DNA from 2 places in the Shewanella acanthi genome. Region 1 is predicted to be linked to the other one. Evidence: predicted binding sites of a transcription regulator. Region 1 holds the regulator's gene; the other holds the start of a gene.
What was found. The regulator MetJ, encoded in region 1, represses methionine synthesis genes. The targets are predictions, from matches to a motif close to TAGACGTCTAGACGTCTA.

Region 2: metH (methionine synthase) is a predicted target of MetJ. The motif match lies at 3,944-3,961, and genes of this name have one in related genera.

Annotation. Positions count from the first base shown of each region.
Region 1 covers NZ_CP080413.1:3,573,525-3,581,502, reverse strand. The annotation lists gene K0H61_RS15315 (hypothetical protein) at 1-358, opposite strand, end outside; gene K0H61_RS15310 (phosphoribosylaminoimidazolesuccinocarboxamide synthase) at 1,092-2,195, opposite strand; gene K0H61_RS15305 (hypothetical protein) at 2,270-2,449, shown strand; gene K0H61_RS15300 (pentapeptide repeat-containing protein) at 2,828-3,442, shown strand; gene K0H61_RS15295 (sulfite exporter TauE/SafE family protein) at 3,470-4,207, opposite strand; gene metJ (met regulon transcriptional regulator MetJ) at 4,358-4,672, opposite strand; gene metB (cystathionine gamma-synthase) at 4,875-6,035, shown strand; gene K0H61_RS15280 (bifunctional aspartate kinase/homoserine dehydrogenase II) at 6,050-7,978, shown strand, end outside.
Region 2 covers NZ_CP080413.1:3,208,301-3,216,278, forward strand. The annotation lists gene cobT (nicotinate-nucleotide--dimethylbenzimidazole phosphoribosyltransferase) at 1-512, opposite strand, end outside; gene K0H61_RS13855 (FecCD family ABC transporter permease) at 526-1,677, opposite strand; gene K0H61_RS13860 (ABC transporter ATP-binding protein) at 1,674-2,561, opposite strand; cobalamin riboswitch at 2,707-2,889, opposite strand; gene K0H61_RS13865 (histidine phosphatase family protein) at 3,057-3,740, opposite strand; gene metH (methionine synthase) at 4,145-7,879, shown strand.

The sequences.
Region 1 (7,978 bases):
GTTCTTTCAAAGATCTTTTAGGCTCACCATCGATTATCATAAATCTTGGCTTATCGTCTTCTTTCATCTTTCTTAAATATGAAAGTTCCGAATGTTCATCCAGTGATACTTTTGCTTTATCAGACACTTTTCTGCTGATTCCATTAACTTCCAATGCTAGTTTAGATATTTGTATTACGTAAGTCTGCCAAAATGGAACAATCAACGCGACTGTAGCACCTATCGTAGCTGCAATTAAATTCGAATAATCACTACTTTCACCTAACAAATACAAAGTAAGCATCCCGATTACTAAGCCCAAAAATAGAGCAAGAGCTATCTTCACACCTTCAACATTTCCACTATTTTGAACTTTCATTTATTTTCCTTACACAGCATATCATGTCAGTTATAGAAATTAGGCTTAATATTCTTTGCAGTAACACCAGCTACTTTTGACTCTAAGTGCCTGATATATAAGAAGTAAAATTTGTAAATCATGTTGTGAGAAATTGAGATTTTTTGGTAGCAGTATTTAGTACGGTTTTACTCTAATTTATTGTTCTGAATAATGTTGCTAGTTTTGGAGTTTGCTTTTTGAGCATTGCCTTTGCTTTGTCATTGGTTATCTGGATTGCATTAATAGACTTGATAGCATTTAAACTTTCAAACAACATTGTAGGAAAGGAATACACCCACCCTCGGAGTTGCCGCAGGGGATTGGTGTCCGTTGCGTGGTCGAGGCATGGATGCCGAGACAGCGTCAGTCGAATCAGGGACGAGCGTCTGACGCGATAGCATAAGGGCGCCTAATACCCAAGGGGCTTTCAACTCCGTAGGGGCGTCTTGGAGCATCCAAGGAGGATAGGACGAGCAGTCCTCCTTGGTCGGGTGTGGGGTGAAGCCCCACGACTTTGACTTTGATTTTAAAAACAGCAAACGAAGTTTGGATTATTTATTGCTTTGCTTGCTCAGCTCTAATGCAAAGTATTCTTGTATGACTAATATGAATACAATTTTGTGCAAACAAAAAAGGCGCCTAAGCGCCTTTTCTACCTTCTGGGGTTAAGGGGAAACTCCCCAGCCCATCCAAACCTGATTCTAACTCTTGGTTAGAGAATCAGATCATACTCATCGCGTAGGATCTTAATAATATCTGCCTTAGGATTCGCTGGTAGCGGAATTGCCGCGCCAGTCACCTTCTCGGCGATGCCAGTGTAAGTGCGTGACACATCCATCATGGCTTCTAATGGCAGGTCATTGTCACGGGCTAGGGCTTCGCGCTCAGGCATTCTGTCTTTGTTCAGCAGAATGTCGGCGTCATGGAAGTGATTAAGCAGGAACTGACGGAAACCTTCCTTAGAGTTTTCAAGGATTTTACCGTCGCGGTAGGCAGCGCCATCCCAAATACGTGATGAATCTGGGGTGCCGACTTCATCCATGTAGATAAGCTTAGAGTTGCCGTTCTTATCGGTCACATAACCGAACTCGAACTTGGTATCAACGAACACTTGGTCAAGGTCGCTAAGCGCCTTTGAAATCACCTTAAAGCCGTCTTTTAACAGCTTCTCGTAGAGATCGATATCTTCAAGCTTTTCAAAGCCAAAGGCTTGGTAGTTGGCTTCGATATCGGCTCGGCTGATGTTCACATCGTCCTGCTCAGGCACGCCGGGTATACCGGTTAAGATACCCTTGGTCGATGGGGTGATTAGCAGCTCAGGCAGCTTTTGATCTTTCTCTAACCCCTCTGGCAGGGTGATACCGCAGAATACACGCTCGCCCTTAGAGTAGGCGCGCCACATAGAACCTGTAATGTATTGGCGGCAAATGGCTTCAACCTTGATTGGACGGGCTTTTTGCACGATCCAAACGAAGGGATGCGGGATATCTAAAATGTGGCTGTCGGCTAAACCGTTTTCGGCAAATAGCTTAAACCAATGATTAGAAATGGCATTGAGTGCCGCGCCTTTGCCTGGAATGCCCTTGAGTCCGCCTTCACCGTGGAAGATACAATCGAAGGCTGAAATACGATCGCTGATCACCATGATCGCAAGCGGCGTATCTTCTGGCACGTTGTAGCCCTTAGTTTGGATTAAGCGGCGGCTGTCGGCATCGGTTAGCCAGTAAACGCTACGCACTTTACCGCTGTGAACAGGGCTGTTAGTGCGGATGGGTAAGTCGTTGTTTACGGCTAATACGGAATCAGCAAGACTCATGACGAGTATTCCTTTGGATTAAATGTGTAGGGATAAGGTTGTTATAAGTACAAGTGTGCGATAAGGCCATTCTTATGTTGAATGTTTGCGTTATTGCCACTTTTTTATTATTTGCCAATAGCTTGGATGATATTGATAAAAAGGTATTGGTGAATGATGTTTTATCGAAAGCGGGTGGAGCAAAAGCGGTTTTCTCGGGCGAGCCTGATAGCAAAAAGTGGAGCAAAGAACGGGGGGATGAAGCTTGGGAATAAAACGCAGAACAAGGTAGGCACCACAATAGAAGTGGTCTAATAAAACGGGAGTGTCCCGTACCATATTGCTCGAAAATACTAACCATTATTCCGAGAGAACCTTGTTCTAGCCTGCCGCGAAAAAGTAGCGACATTCTACCTAGATTGACAAAATTTACCACGGCTATTTGTATGCTTATTTGCACTCTGTGGAGCTTAGCTAAGATTGCGGGATAAAATCCCGGCAAAGAGGGAGGGTACTGTTCAGGCAAATATAGGCAATGTTACCCTTTGGGTATTAACACTGATGCCTTCGATAGCAGGCATTGAGATTAGCTCAGTCAAATGGGGCTTCAAGGGTTCTCAAATAAGGAGTTATGGGTGCAACAATCGTCAACCATGCAGCCGTCCATCATGCAAATGGCCGCCAAACAGGGCAGCCATTTTTATGCCCAGCAATTTAGCAACCTTAACGAAACCGATATGCAGTGGCATGGATTGGAGTTCGAAGAGTGCGAATTTCACGACTGTAACTTCAGCGCGGCGCAGTGGCGTAAATGTAAGTTCAGCGATTGTCGTTTTATCGGTTGCAACCTGAGCCTGCTCGAGCTGTCCTTAAGTCAGTTCAGCGGGGTGGAATTTGATGAATGTAAGCTGGTGGGCATAGATTGGACTCGCGCCAGTTGGCCACCATTAACCTTTGCTTCGCCGCTGATTTTCAGGGCGAGTATTGTGAGCGACAGTTCCTTTATGGGGCTTAAACTCGATGAAATGGTGATGCAAAGCTGCCGCGCCCAAGATGTGGATTTTCGCGACGGCCGCTTTCACCGCGCCGATTTCAGTGGCACCGATTTTGGCCACAGCCTGTTTGGCCGCACTGAGTTAATTGATGCGGATTTTACCGACGCGACCGACTACGATATCGATATTTTCAGCAATAAAATCAAAGGCGCTAAGTTTAGCCGTGAAGAAGCCATCCGCTTACTGAATGGTCTCGATATAGAATTGGTTTAAGCTTGAGTGCGGGTCTGATTCTAGACCCTAAATCAGTGCGAAAATTGACTTAACCGTTAATACTATGGCGCTGATGGAGCAAAGGATCAGCGTTCCTATCTTGGTCTTTTGCTTATCGACGCGGTTAACCAGTTTACCCGCGACCACATAACCAAATAACACTGAAGGCAGCAGCATGAGCGATAGCCAAAGGTGTTTAAGTTCCAGTAACCCCGTTACCCCCAGAATCGCCAGCGCGATAGCCGAGCTGAAAATAAAGAAGGCCGACAACGCCGCACGAAATTTAGAGGCATCTTTACCCGCTAAGAGAATCGCCATCGGCGGTCCACCAATGGCGGCAATATTACCGAAAATCCCCGAGACCACACCAGCACCGAAGAGCGTCGCCTTATTCACTGGAAGAGTAAATTTATACAGGCTAAATACCACGGCAATGGCCACAATCAGGGCGATGGCAAGGCCAAGAATCGGCTGCGGTGCAAACAACAGCAGGCTGGCGCCAATTAAGCCGCCGGGCACACGGCCAAGCAGTGCATATTGCAAACCGTTGAATTCTAGATGACCACGCTCACGCAGCAGGGTGAGTAGCGCGATTGAAAACCCCATGGCAATCACAGGCGCTGGAACCAGTTCGGGGTCGACAATATACAGCAGTGGACTTGCGACCACGGCGAGGCCAAACCCGATTAGGCTTTGGGTCAGGGCGCCAAAAAAGACGATAACAGAAGCAAGTACAAGCGTCTGGGGATCAATCACGGCAAACATTAGGGATCCAAGTCAAGAAAAAGGGACCGTTACTTCAGCCAGTTTCAACACTGGCAAACGATCCCTATGATATCCAACCAATCCAGACGCGTAGCGTTGAGCTAATCCGTTGGATAAATGTGAAAACAGCAGGATTAAGGCTACACGCCGTTATTCCATGTCTTCCCATTCAATACCCATCTCATCCATTAAGCGCTTGGCTTCGGCAGGAATGCTATCGGGGCTGTCCTTAGATAGATCGGCGTCATTAGGCAGAGGCTGACCAGTGTAGGCATGTAAAAACGCTTCACACAGTAGCTCGCTGTTCGTCGCGTGGCGTAAATTGTTCACCTGACGACGGGTACGCTCATCCGTTAGTACTTTCAGTACCTTAAGCGGAATAGACACAGTAATTTTTTTTACTTGTTCATTCTTCTTGCCGTGTTCAGCATAGGGGCTGATGTATTCCCCATTCCATTCAGTCATTGACTCACCTGTTATAACGCTAAATTCGGGGCAGATTTTAACCCCTTACAGTTAACAGTCAAATTATTGCTACTATTTCTGGATGATTGCAATCAGATTTCTTTATGTTTAGACGTCTAAACGTCTTAACGCCTATTGACGCTGGGGTTGGCCTTAGGTACATTTAGACGTCCAGACATCTCTTTGAACTTAGGAGTTCCCTATGACCGAGCGTCAATTAGCCACAGTGGCCGTGCGTCAGGGTATCGAAAGCGATACGCAATATGGTGCCGTTGTTCCGCCAATCTATCTGTCGACTAATTACTCCTTCGACGGTCATAAAAATCCCCGCGAATTCGATTACAGCCGTTCGGGTAACCCAACGCGTAATATTTTAGGGGAAGCCTTAGCTAAGTTAGAGAAGGGCGCCACCGGTGTGGTGACTTGCACTGGCATGGCGGCGATTACCTTAGTGACGAGCTTATTAGGCCCGAACGATTTATTAGTTGTGCCCCACGATTGTTACGGCGGTTCCTACCGTTTATTTACTAACCTTGCCAAGAAAGGTCAGTTCAAATTACTGGTGGTTGATCAAACCGACAGCAAAGCGCTAGAGCAAGCCATTGCGGCGCAACCTAAGATGGTGTGGATTGAAACCCCATCGAACCCACTGCTGCGGGTGGTCGATATTGAAGCCATCGCTAAGGCGAGCCATGCCATTGGCGCATTAGTGGTGGTCGATAACACATTCCTGTCGCCGATTTTGCAGCAACCGCTATTGCTCGGTGCCGATATCGTTATTCACTCGACCACGAAATACATTAATGGTCACAGCGATGTGGTTGGCGGCGCTGTGATTGCAAAGGATCCCCAGATTGGCGAGACCCTGCACTGGTGGTCAAATACCCTAGGTTTAACAGGCTCGGCATTCGATAGTTATCAAACCCTGCGCGGCCTTCGCACTTTGGCTGTGCGTATCCGTGAACATCAAGCTAACGCCCAGCGAATCGTTGAGGTGTTAAGCAACAGTCCAGTAGTGAGCAAAGTATACTACCCCGGCCTTGCCGACCATCCAGGTCATGCCATTGCCGCTAAGCAGCAGAAGGGCTTTGGCGCTATGCTGAGTTTCGAGTTAAAGGGCGGTGAAGCCGAAGTGGTTGCCTTCTTAGATGCCTTAAGTTTGTTTTGCGTGGCAGAGAGTTTAGGGGGCGTTGAAAGCTTGGTGGCGGTGCCTGCAACTATGACCCATAGAGCGATGGAACCACAGGCGCGTTTTGAGGCAGGCATCAAAGACACCTTATTGCGTCTGTCGGTTGGGATTGAAGATGCCGACGACCTAGTTGCAGATATTCAAGCAGGATTGGCCGCCGTAGCGGCATGTTAGTAGAGGATTACAAGATGGTACGTTGTCACTTACATAAATTTGGTGGTTCCAGCTTAGCCGATGCCGATTGTTATCGCCGCGTCGCCCATATCCTATTGACCCACGGCCACAGCGACGACTTAGTGGTGGTGTCGGCTGCGGGTAAGACGACCAATTTCCTCTATAAATTACTGTCACTGCGTGATACTAACCAGCTATGGCAGGAAGAATTGCAGGTTCTCATTAGCTACCAACAGGGGCTGATTGAACAGTTATTATCGAACGACCAGGCACGCCTGTTACGTGAGCGCTTAGCGACCGACAAGGCGCAGTTAATTAGCCTGTTATCCTTAGATAGTCGCAACGATTATCAAGTTAACCACGTCGTGAGCTTTGGTGAGCGTTGGTCTGCACGTCTCATGGCAGCGCTGCTGCGTGAATCGGGCGTGGCCGCAAGCCATGTGGATGCCTGCTCGATTCTCGTAGCCGATGAAGCCTCTGTGCCGCAAATCCGCATCGAAGAATCCCGCGCTAAGGTGCAAGCGTTATTAGCCGCTCACCCTAATGAGCGTTTAGTGATCACAGGTTTTATTTGCGCCAACGATCGTGGTGATACTCTGCTACTCGGCCGTAACGGTTCTGACTTTAGCGCGAGTCTCATTGCTAGCCTTGCCGATATCGAGCGCGTGACCATTTGGACCGACGTAGAAGGCGTATTTAACGCCGACCCGAATAAAATCCCCGATGCCAAACTGCTTAAGAGTATGTCATTAGCCGAGGCTGACCGTTTAGCACGTTTAGGCTCGCCCGTGCTGCATTCGCGCACCTTACAACCATTATTTAATACCGAGGTGAGTCTGGCGGTGCGTTCAAGCTACGCCTCACACACAGATTTTACCCTGATTGCGCCGCACAGCTCATCGGCTAGTGCGCCGGTTGTGACCAACCTAAATGAAGTGGTGGTCTTTGGCTTTAAGCTTGAGACGACGGAGAACCTAGCCAGCCTACTTGAGCAATTAAGCGCTGTGGGGTTAACACCGCTGGCCCATTGGGTATCGGCCCATCAACGCGTTGAGCTTGCCTATACCCGCGAGAATCAAAAACAAGTGCAAATTCTGCTGGATGCCGAGGCCAAAGCTTTAGGCATTAGCGAGCAACAAATTAATACTGAGCTTGGCCTCGTTGCTTTGGTAAGCGCCGATGCCGAGCACTACCGCCGTAGTTTCGCCCGCCTATTAAGCCGCGATGCTAAGCCATTATTCAGCGGTGATTTGAGTCTGGTGACCTTAGTGCCACAGTCACAGGTTAATCTGCTGACCCAAAAGGTACACCGACGCTGCGCCGGTCCTCGCAAACGCATTGGCGTATTGCTGCTGGGCGTAGGGAATATTGGTGAAGCTTGGGTGAATTTGTTTAAATCGGTTTCGCCATCCCTTAATCAAGAGTTAGAGGCGCGTGTCGAACTGTTAGGATTAGTGAGTTCGAGCAAGGCGCTGATCAAAACCTCGGGCATCGATTTAGATAACTGGCAGAGTGAGTTTGAAACCGAAGCGACCCCTTGGCAATACGAGCACCTATTCGAGCAATTAGAGCAGCTTAACTGTGATGAGCTGATTGCATTGGATATCAGCGCCAGCGCCAGTTTAACTCTGCAATATCCTGAGCTATTTGAGCGCGGTATCCATGTGGTGAGTGCCAACAAGTTGGCGGGTTCGGGTCCGCTGCCATTCTACCGTGAGCTTAAGGAACAATTAGGCTATCGCCGTTTGTTCTGGCGCTATAACGCTAGCTGCGGTGCGGGTTTACCTATCCAACATGCGCTTAACGATCTGCGTAACAGTGGCGACACGGTTGAAGCTGTGGGCGGGATTTTCTCCGGCACCCTGTGTTGGTTATTCGAGAAATACGATACCAGTAAGCCATTCTCTGAATTAGTTATCGAAGCCCGTGGCCTTGGCATTACC
Region 2 (7,978 bases), 370 kb from region 1:
ATACCTATTAAATTACAACCCGCCTGACAATGACGCTCGACCAACTGGCGCGCCATTTCAAACCCTTTATCCACCGTGGCAATATCCATCGCAGGAGCCAAATGGATGGCTTGAGTCCCCGCCCCAAGGCGCTGCAAGCAAATGCCTTCAGCCTTAGAAGGAGTCAAGATACCGCAATCAATCACTTCCAATTGCCAACCGAGCTGACGGCAAAACACATTGATGGCCGCGCCGCCATTGGCAAAGTTTTGCACCATTTGCGCAGTGACTTCACTCGGCGCAATTGAAATGCCTTCGCGGGCTATGCCATGGTCACCTGCGAAGACCAGCATGGTTGGAGCGTTAATCTTTAGGCATTCAGCTCCTTGAATACGGGCAATTTGCAGTGCAAGGGATTCAAGTTTGCCAAGTGAGCCCTGGGGTTTAGTTTTCAAATCGATTTTCTGCGCTATAACACCATCGTTAAGATGACTAACAGGCGTAATCTGAAATAACACTTCTACGTTAGACATTGCACAAACCTTATCAGATGGATACCCTGCGACGACGCAGGATCAGCAAAAAGAAAAAACTACCGATCGCGGCGGTAATAATGCCCACGGGTAATTCCTGATTGCCTAATAAACAGCGCGCCAGCACATCGACCCATACCATAAATAACCCGCCAATCAGTGCCGTTAACACTATCGGCTGACGGCCTGGGAATAACATCCGCACCGTATGGGGCACCATCAAACCCACAAAGCCAATACCACCGCAGGTAGCCACTAGTATGGCGGTGATGAGTGAGCACAGCAGTAACATATTGAGCCTAAGTTTAGGCACGTTCACCCCTAAGGTATGGGCGGTTTCATCCCCCGCCTGCAGGGCGAGGATCTGCCGTTTATAGGCCAGAATAACAACTAAACTGGTACCAATGACAAGTGCAGGTAATAACAGTAAAGACCAACTGGCCTTGGCAAAACTGCCCAGGCTCCAAAACAGCACCGAGGCAGTGGCCTGCGGGCTAGCAAAATACAGCAATAAACTGGTCAGAGCGCCAAACATAAAAGAGGTGGCAACGCCCGAGAGCAACATGCGTTCGACTTGACTGTTAAGCCCAAGACCAGAAAGTGCTAACACAATCAACACAGACAAACTGGCGCCAATAAAGGCGCCTAGCGGTAAACTAAACCACAGCAGTGTATGCACACCAAATGAGCCGCCGAGGGCGCCGCTGAACAATCCTTCACTGATACTGGTATCGAGATTGCCCAATGGAGAAAACAGGGTCAACATCACCACTGCGCCAAAGGATGCCCCCGAACTAATCCCAAACAGGTAAGGATCGGCCAAGGGATTACGAGTCACGGTTTGCAACACACTGCCAGCAAGTGACAGGCCTGCGCCAGCAACAAAGGCCAACAGAATACGCGGCAGACGCAGCTCAAACACGATTCTATCGAGCATTGAGCGGGTGACAGGCTGAATCTCGGATGAGAAAAGTTGATTGAATTTACTGATAAATACATGCAGCACATCCACAAAGCCTGAGCTTGCCGCACCAAAACTTGCCGCCGCAATCGGGGTAATAAGGGCAAAGACCACCAATCCCAAGATAAGCCACTGCTGGGCTCCCAAGGGGGTGAGAATCGGTGCAAGTAGTTGCCCCATGGCATATTTAAACGACTGTCTCATTGATTACCCCCGCAAACTTCCCTAGGGTTATTCCCAGATGACTCTGACCGCCGAGTGTTATCATCGCTATTTGTCACACCGTAGTAATAGTTAATTTGTGGATTTCCATGGTCTGGATGGGTCGTCACTCGCGCCTTAATGCCAAACACCTCATCAATACTGGCCTCGGTTAACACTTGTTTAGGCGCCCCCTTAGCCACGACTTCGCCCTTGTCTAACAGCAACAGGCTATCGCACAGGGCGCTGGCAAGATTTAAGTCATGGATAGAAGCAATGACGCTGATGCCAAGGCTGCGCACTAAGGTCAGAATTTGAATTTGATATCGCACATCTAAGTGGTTGGTGGGCTCATCTAAAATCAGCAATTTAGGCTGCTGCACTATAGCGCGGGCAATCAGTGCGCGCTGTTTTTCACCGCCCGATAAACGCTCGTATTGTTGATTGCTCTTATGGCTTAATCCCACTTTAGCCAGAGCCTGATTCACTCTGTCGGTATCGATGTGGGAATGACTCTCGAACATGCCCTTGTGCGGCGTGAGGCCCATGGCAACAATTTGCGCGGCGCTCATCTCGAAGTAATGGGGTGTATCTTGCTGCACCACAGCCACCTGACGGGCAAAAGTCTTAGGGGAAAATAGTCCAATATCCTGACCGAAAAGGCTGATACTCCCCTCCGTTGGTTGGATAAAACGGTACAGACAGCGTAGCAGGCTAGACTTTCCCGCACCGTTAGGACCTATCAAGCCGAGCATTTCACCCTGATTAAGGGTAAAACTCACCTGAGATAAAATAGCCTTGTCATCGTGACGCCAGCTTAATTGCTGCACATTGAGGGCGAGTGAGATTGGCGTTGGCTCAGACGAAGGCTTAACAGCCTCTGGCATACCGATAGATGGAGCAGGCTTCACTTAAGGCTTGCCCCCATAAAATAGACCGCCGCAACCTGCATCTTGCAGGCTAACAGCACAACTGGCGTTGATATCATCTTCTGCTCCCCCGAGTTACCCGCTCGAGAATTAAAGCTGCACGCAGCGATAACAGAATTAGGCAGGTCTCCTGACTCGAGGTGAAATTCACCCCTCACAGTTGCGGGCACAGTTCGGGCAGGCAGTTGAGCTTCCCGATTCCCTATTATGTTTGGGTTGATTTAACTTAAGCTGTGGCGCTCGCCATTTAGGTTAAATTCCCAACACCTAACTCTGCGATAGTTGTACGGTATAGTGGCGTTTTCACTATCCATTCAGCTATCTGGGGCTAGCATTATCCTATATCCTGCCGTTTAGGCAATGCTGTTTAAAACTTAAATTACAGTTAAATAATTCATCATCTCCTCAAGACTAAGTGCTAGATGCTAGGTTATAGGAGCTAGAGACTTGGTGCTAAGTAGAAGAAGTTGGCCACTCTAATTGCCAGTAACGCGTGCCATTTGCCTCTTGCAAGACTTCAATGGTCACCAGAGCACCATAGGGCAGCGATAATTGCCTATAGAATCCCGCCACCCTCACCGCACCTAAGGCGCGTGCCATTAAATGCCGAATCACACCGCCATGGGTAATCACCCAGATATGCTCGCTTTGCATTTGCGCTGCCAATTGAGATTCATTAGCTTGTTTTGATTGGGTTAATGCCATAAAGCTGTTTTCAAAAACATTATCTAAGATGCTATCGATAGCAGCATCGACACGCGCTTCAAATTGCGCCATGCTCTCGCCATTGGGCGGCGCTATCGCCCACGGATTTTGCCAATAGGCATCAAGCATGTCACCACATTCCTGATATAAGGCATCGAAGCTTTGGCCATCCCAGTCACCAAAATCCGCCTCCTTAAGTCCATCGACAAGGGAGAGTTTATCCTTAAATTGCTTAGCAAAATCGGCGCAGCGTCTTAGGGGCGAGCTATAGATTGCATGACAAGTATCAATAGCAAACTCGGAATGTTTGGCCACTGCCGCAGCCATCTGCTGCCAGCCGTTCTTAGTGAGCGACACATCGGTTCGCCCCCTTAAAATTGCCCCGCCCTCACATTCACCGTGGCGCAGCAGTAATAATCTCACTCGCTTCATCGACACTCCCCTGCTTCACTGACAATCAACGCTTACAACCACTTCTTTCTAGCAGCGCCCGCAATCGGGTACACTGCCATTGCAATTCGAATACTTAAAAACCGATGCGGTGCCATTACAGCCAAGCCCAAAGTCCCCTAGATGATCAACTTCACCTTAGACTTTGATTTAGCCTTGCCCTGATAAACCCATGTCGCGTATTATGGACGTCTATACGTTTAAATGTCCAAATGAGTTTAAACTGAATTGCCACTGCAAGCATCAGGCGATGTAGTGACAACATAAAACAAAAAGCTAATAAAATTAGCGATAAATATTAGAATCATCGAAGGCGAAAGTAGGTTGCACTCCACATAGGGTGGCGACTTTTAGACATAATCTAGCTGTAGTAAAGGTAATAATTTATGGCGATACCGAGAGCAAAAGCTGGCCAAATCCTGGCTGACATTCGTAATCAGCTTGAGCAACGTATTCTTATCCTAGACGGTGCCATGGGTACTATGATCCAAGGCTACAAGCTAGAGGAAGCGGATTATCGCGGCGAGCGCTTCAAGGATTGGCATACCGATGTGAAGGGCAATAACGATTTGTTAGTGCTCACTCAGCCGCAGATCATCAAGCAAATTCATATCGACTACCTCAATGCCGGTGCCGATATCATTGAAACCAATACCTTTAACGCCACCACTATCGCCATGGCCGACTACGATATGCAGTCCTTGTCCGCCGAGATTAACCGTGAAGGTGCCCGCCTTGCCCGCGAGGCCTGTGATGAAATCGAAAAAGCCACGGGCAAACCGCGCTACGTGGCCGGAGTGCTCGGGCCCACTAACCGCACTTGCTCTATCAGCCCAGATGTGAACGACCCCGGCTTTCGCAATATTCACTTCGATGAGTTAGTGACCGCTTACTGCGAATCAACCAAAGCGCTAATTGAAGGCGGCGCCGATATCATTATGGTCGAGACCATTTTCGATACCTTAAACGCTAAGGCCGCATTGTTCGCCATCGAAACCGTATTTGATGAACTTTTTGGGCCAAATTCGCCAGACCGTTTACCTGTGATGATTTCAGGTACTATTACCGATGCCTCTGGCCGAACACTTACCGGACAAACCACCGAAGCCTTTTACAATTCCCTTCGCCATATCAAGCCCTTATCCATCGGCCTTAACTGCGCCCTCGGGCCAAAAGAGCTTCGCCCTTACGTCGAAGAATTATCTCGCATTGCCGAATGCTATGTGTCTGCGCACCCTAACGCGGGTCTGCCGAACGAATTTGGTGGCTACGATGAAACCCCAGAGGATATGGCGCGGGTTATTCAAGAATGGGCGAGTGAAGGGCTGCTGAATATCATCGGCGGCTGCTGTGGTAGCACGCCTGCCCACATCAAAACCATTCGCGAAGCGGTTGAAGCCCACTCGCCACGTGTACTGCCAGAGATCCCCGTCGCCTGCCGTTTATCGGGTTTGGAACCACTCACTATCGACGCTCAAACCCTGTTTGTGAACGTAGGCGAGCGTACCAACGTCACGGGCTCGGCCAAGTTCCTCAAACTGATTAAAGAAGGCAAATTTGAACAGGCGCTCGATGTCGCCCGCGAGCAGGTTGAAAGCGGCGCGCAGATCATCGACATCAACATGGACGAAGGCATGCTCGATGGCGTCGAGGTGATGCATAAGTTCTTAAATCTTATCGCCTCAGAGCCGGATATCAGCCGCGTGCCGATTATGATCGACTCCTCTAAGTGGGAAGTGATTGAAGCAGGCCTCAAATGTATTCAAGGTAAGGGGATTGTTAACTCTATCTCCTTAAAAGAAGGCGAAGAGAAATTTATTGAGCAGGCGACCTTAGTAAAACGCTACGGTGCCGCGGCCATTATCATGGCCTTCGACGAGCAGGGTCAGGCCGATACTAAGGCGCGCAAAGTTGAAATCTGTACCCGCGCCTACCGCGTGCTGGTCGATAAAGTCGGTTTTCCGCCAGAAGACATTATCTTCGACCCGAACATCTTCGCTATCGCAACTGGTATCGATGAGCACGATAACTATGCCGTCGATTTTATCGATGCCATTAAAGAGATTAAGGCCACCCTGCCCCATGCGATGATTTCGGGCGGTGTGTCGAACGTGTCATTCTCCTTCCGCGGCAATAACCCAGTACGTGAGGCTATTCACGCGGTATTCCTGTACCACGCGATTAAAGTCGGCATGGATATGGGTATCGTTAACGCGGGCCAATTAGCGATTTACGACGATATCGACCCAGAACTGAAGGACAAGGTCGAAAACGTCGTGCTCAACCTGCCTTGTCCAGTTGACGGTTCGAGCAATACCGAACAGCTTTTAGATATTGCCGAAAAATTCCGTGGCGACGGCGCAACTGCCGCCAAGAAGGAAGATCTAGAATGGCGCTCATGGCCGGTGAATCAGCGTTTAGCCCACGCGCTAGTAAAAGGTATTACCGAATTTATCGATGAAGATACCGAAGCAGCGCGCCAACTTGCCACAAGACCACTCGATGTGATCGAAGGTCCGCTGATGGACGGCATGAATATAGTTGGTGACCTCTTTGGCTCAGGCAAAATGTTCCTGCCACAGGTGGTAAAATCAGCTCGGGTAATGAAAAAAGCCGTTGCCTACCTTAACCCGTTTATCGAACTCGAAAAAGTCGAAGGCCAGTCCAACGGCAAGATTTTAATGGTTACCGTTAAAGGCGACGTACACGATATCGGCAAGAACATTGTCGGCGTGGTACTGGCCTGTAACGGTTTCGAAGTGGTCGATTTAGGCGTGATGGTGTCGGTCGAAAAAATCCTCGAGGCCGTGAAAGAACACAATATCGATATTATCGGTATGTCGGGGCTGATTACCCCAAGTCTCGATGAAATGGTGCATAACGTGAAAACCTTCCACCGTGAAGGCCTTACCATTCCAGCGATTATCGGCGGCGCAACCTGCTCTAAAATCCATACCGCGGTGAAAATTGCGCCCCATTATCCCCATGGCGCCATCTACATTGCCGATGCGTCACGTGCTGTGCCTATGGTGAGCAAACTCGTCAGCAACGAAACCCGCCAGACGACAATCGATGAAACCTACGCCGAATACGAAGAGATGCGCGTTAAGCGTTTATCCCAAACCAAGCGTAAGGAAATTGTGTCCTTAGAAGCCGCCCGTGAAAATCGCTGCCAGCACGACTGGGCGAACTACACCCCGTTCAAGCCAAATGTACTGGGTCGTCAAGTGTTTGAAGACTATCCATTAACCGACTTAGTGGATCGTATCGATTGGACGCCGTTCTTCCGCGCTTGGGAGCTGCATGGCCACTACCCCGAGATCCTAAGCGATAAGGTAGTTGGCGTTGAGGCGCAAAAACTGTTCGCCGATGGTCAAGCCATGCTGAAAAAAATCATCGACGAAAAATGGCTCACCGCCAAGGCCGTGATTGGCTTATTCCCCGCTAATACCGTTAACCATGACGATATCGAGCTTTATACCGATGAAACCCGCACAGAGGTAGAAATGACTACCCATCACCTGCGGATGCAGCTTGAGCGTGTGGGTAACGATAACTTCTGCTTGGCCGACTTTGTGGCACCAAAGGACAGCGGTGTTGCCGACTATATGGGCGGTTTTGCGGTCACCGCAGGCCATGGTATCGACGAGCACGTGGCACGCTTTGAAGCCAACCACGACGACTACAACGCCATTATGCTCAAATGCTTAGCCGACCGTTTAGCCGAGGCCTTTGCCGAGCGGATGCACGAGCGCGTGCGCAAGGAATTCTGGGGTTATGCGGCAGATGAAGCCTTAAACAACGAAGCCTTAATTCGCGAGAAATACAAAGGTATCCGCCCAGCACCGGGTTATCCAGCCTGCCCGGATCACACCGAAAAAGGCCTGCTGTGGGACTTGTTAAAGCCGAATGAAACCATCGACTTAAACATTACCGAAAGCTACGCCATGTTCCCCACCGCTGCGGTATCTGGCTGGTACTTCGCCCATCCAAAATCCCGCTACTTTGGAGTAACCAACATCGACCGCGATCAGGTGGAGGATTACGCTAAGCGTAAAGGGATGACAGTGAGTGAGACGGAGAAGTGGTTAGCACCAATACTTGATTATGACCCAGAATAGAGAGTGATCCCGAGTAATCATTAAGACTCATTAAGACCCAAGTTTCACTTGGGTGATTAGACTTTTAAGGGGCTAAGTAATAGCCCCTTATTTTTGGGT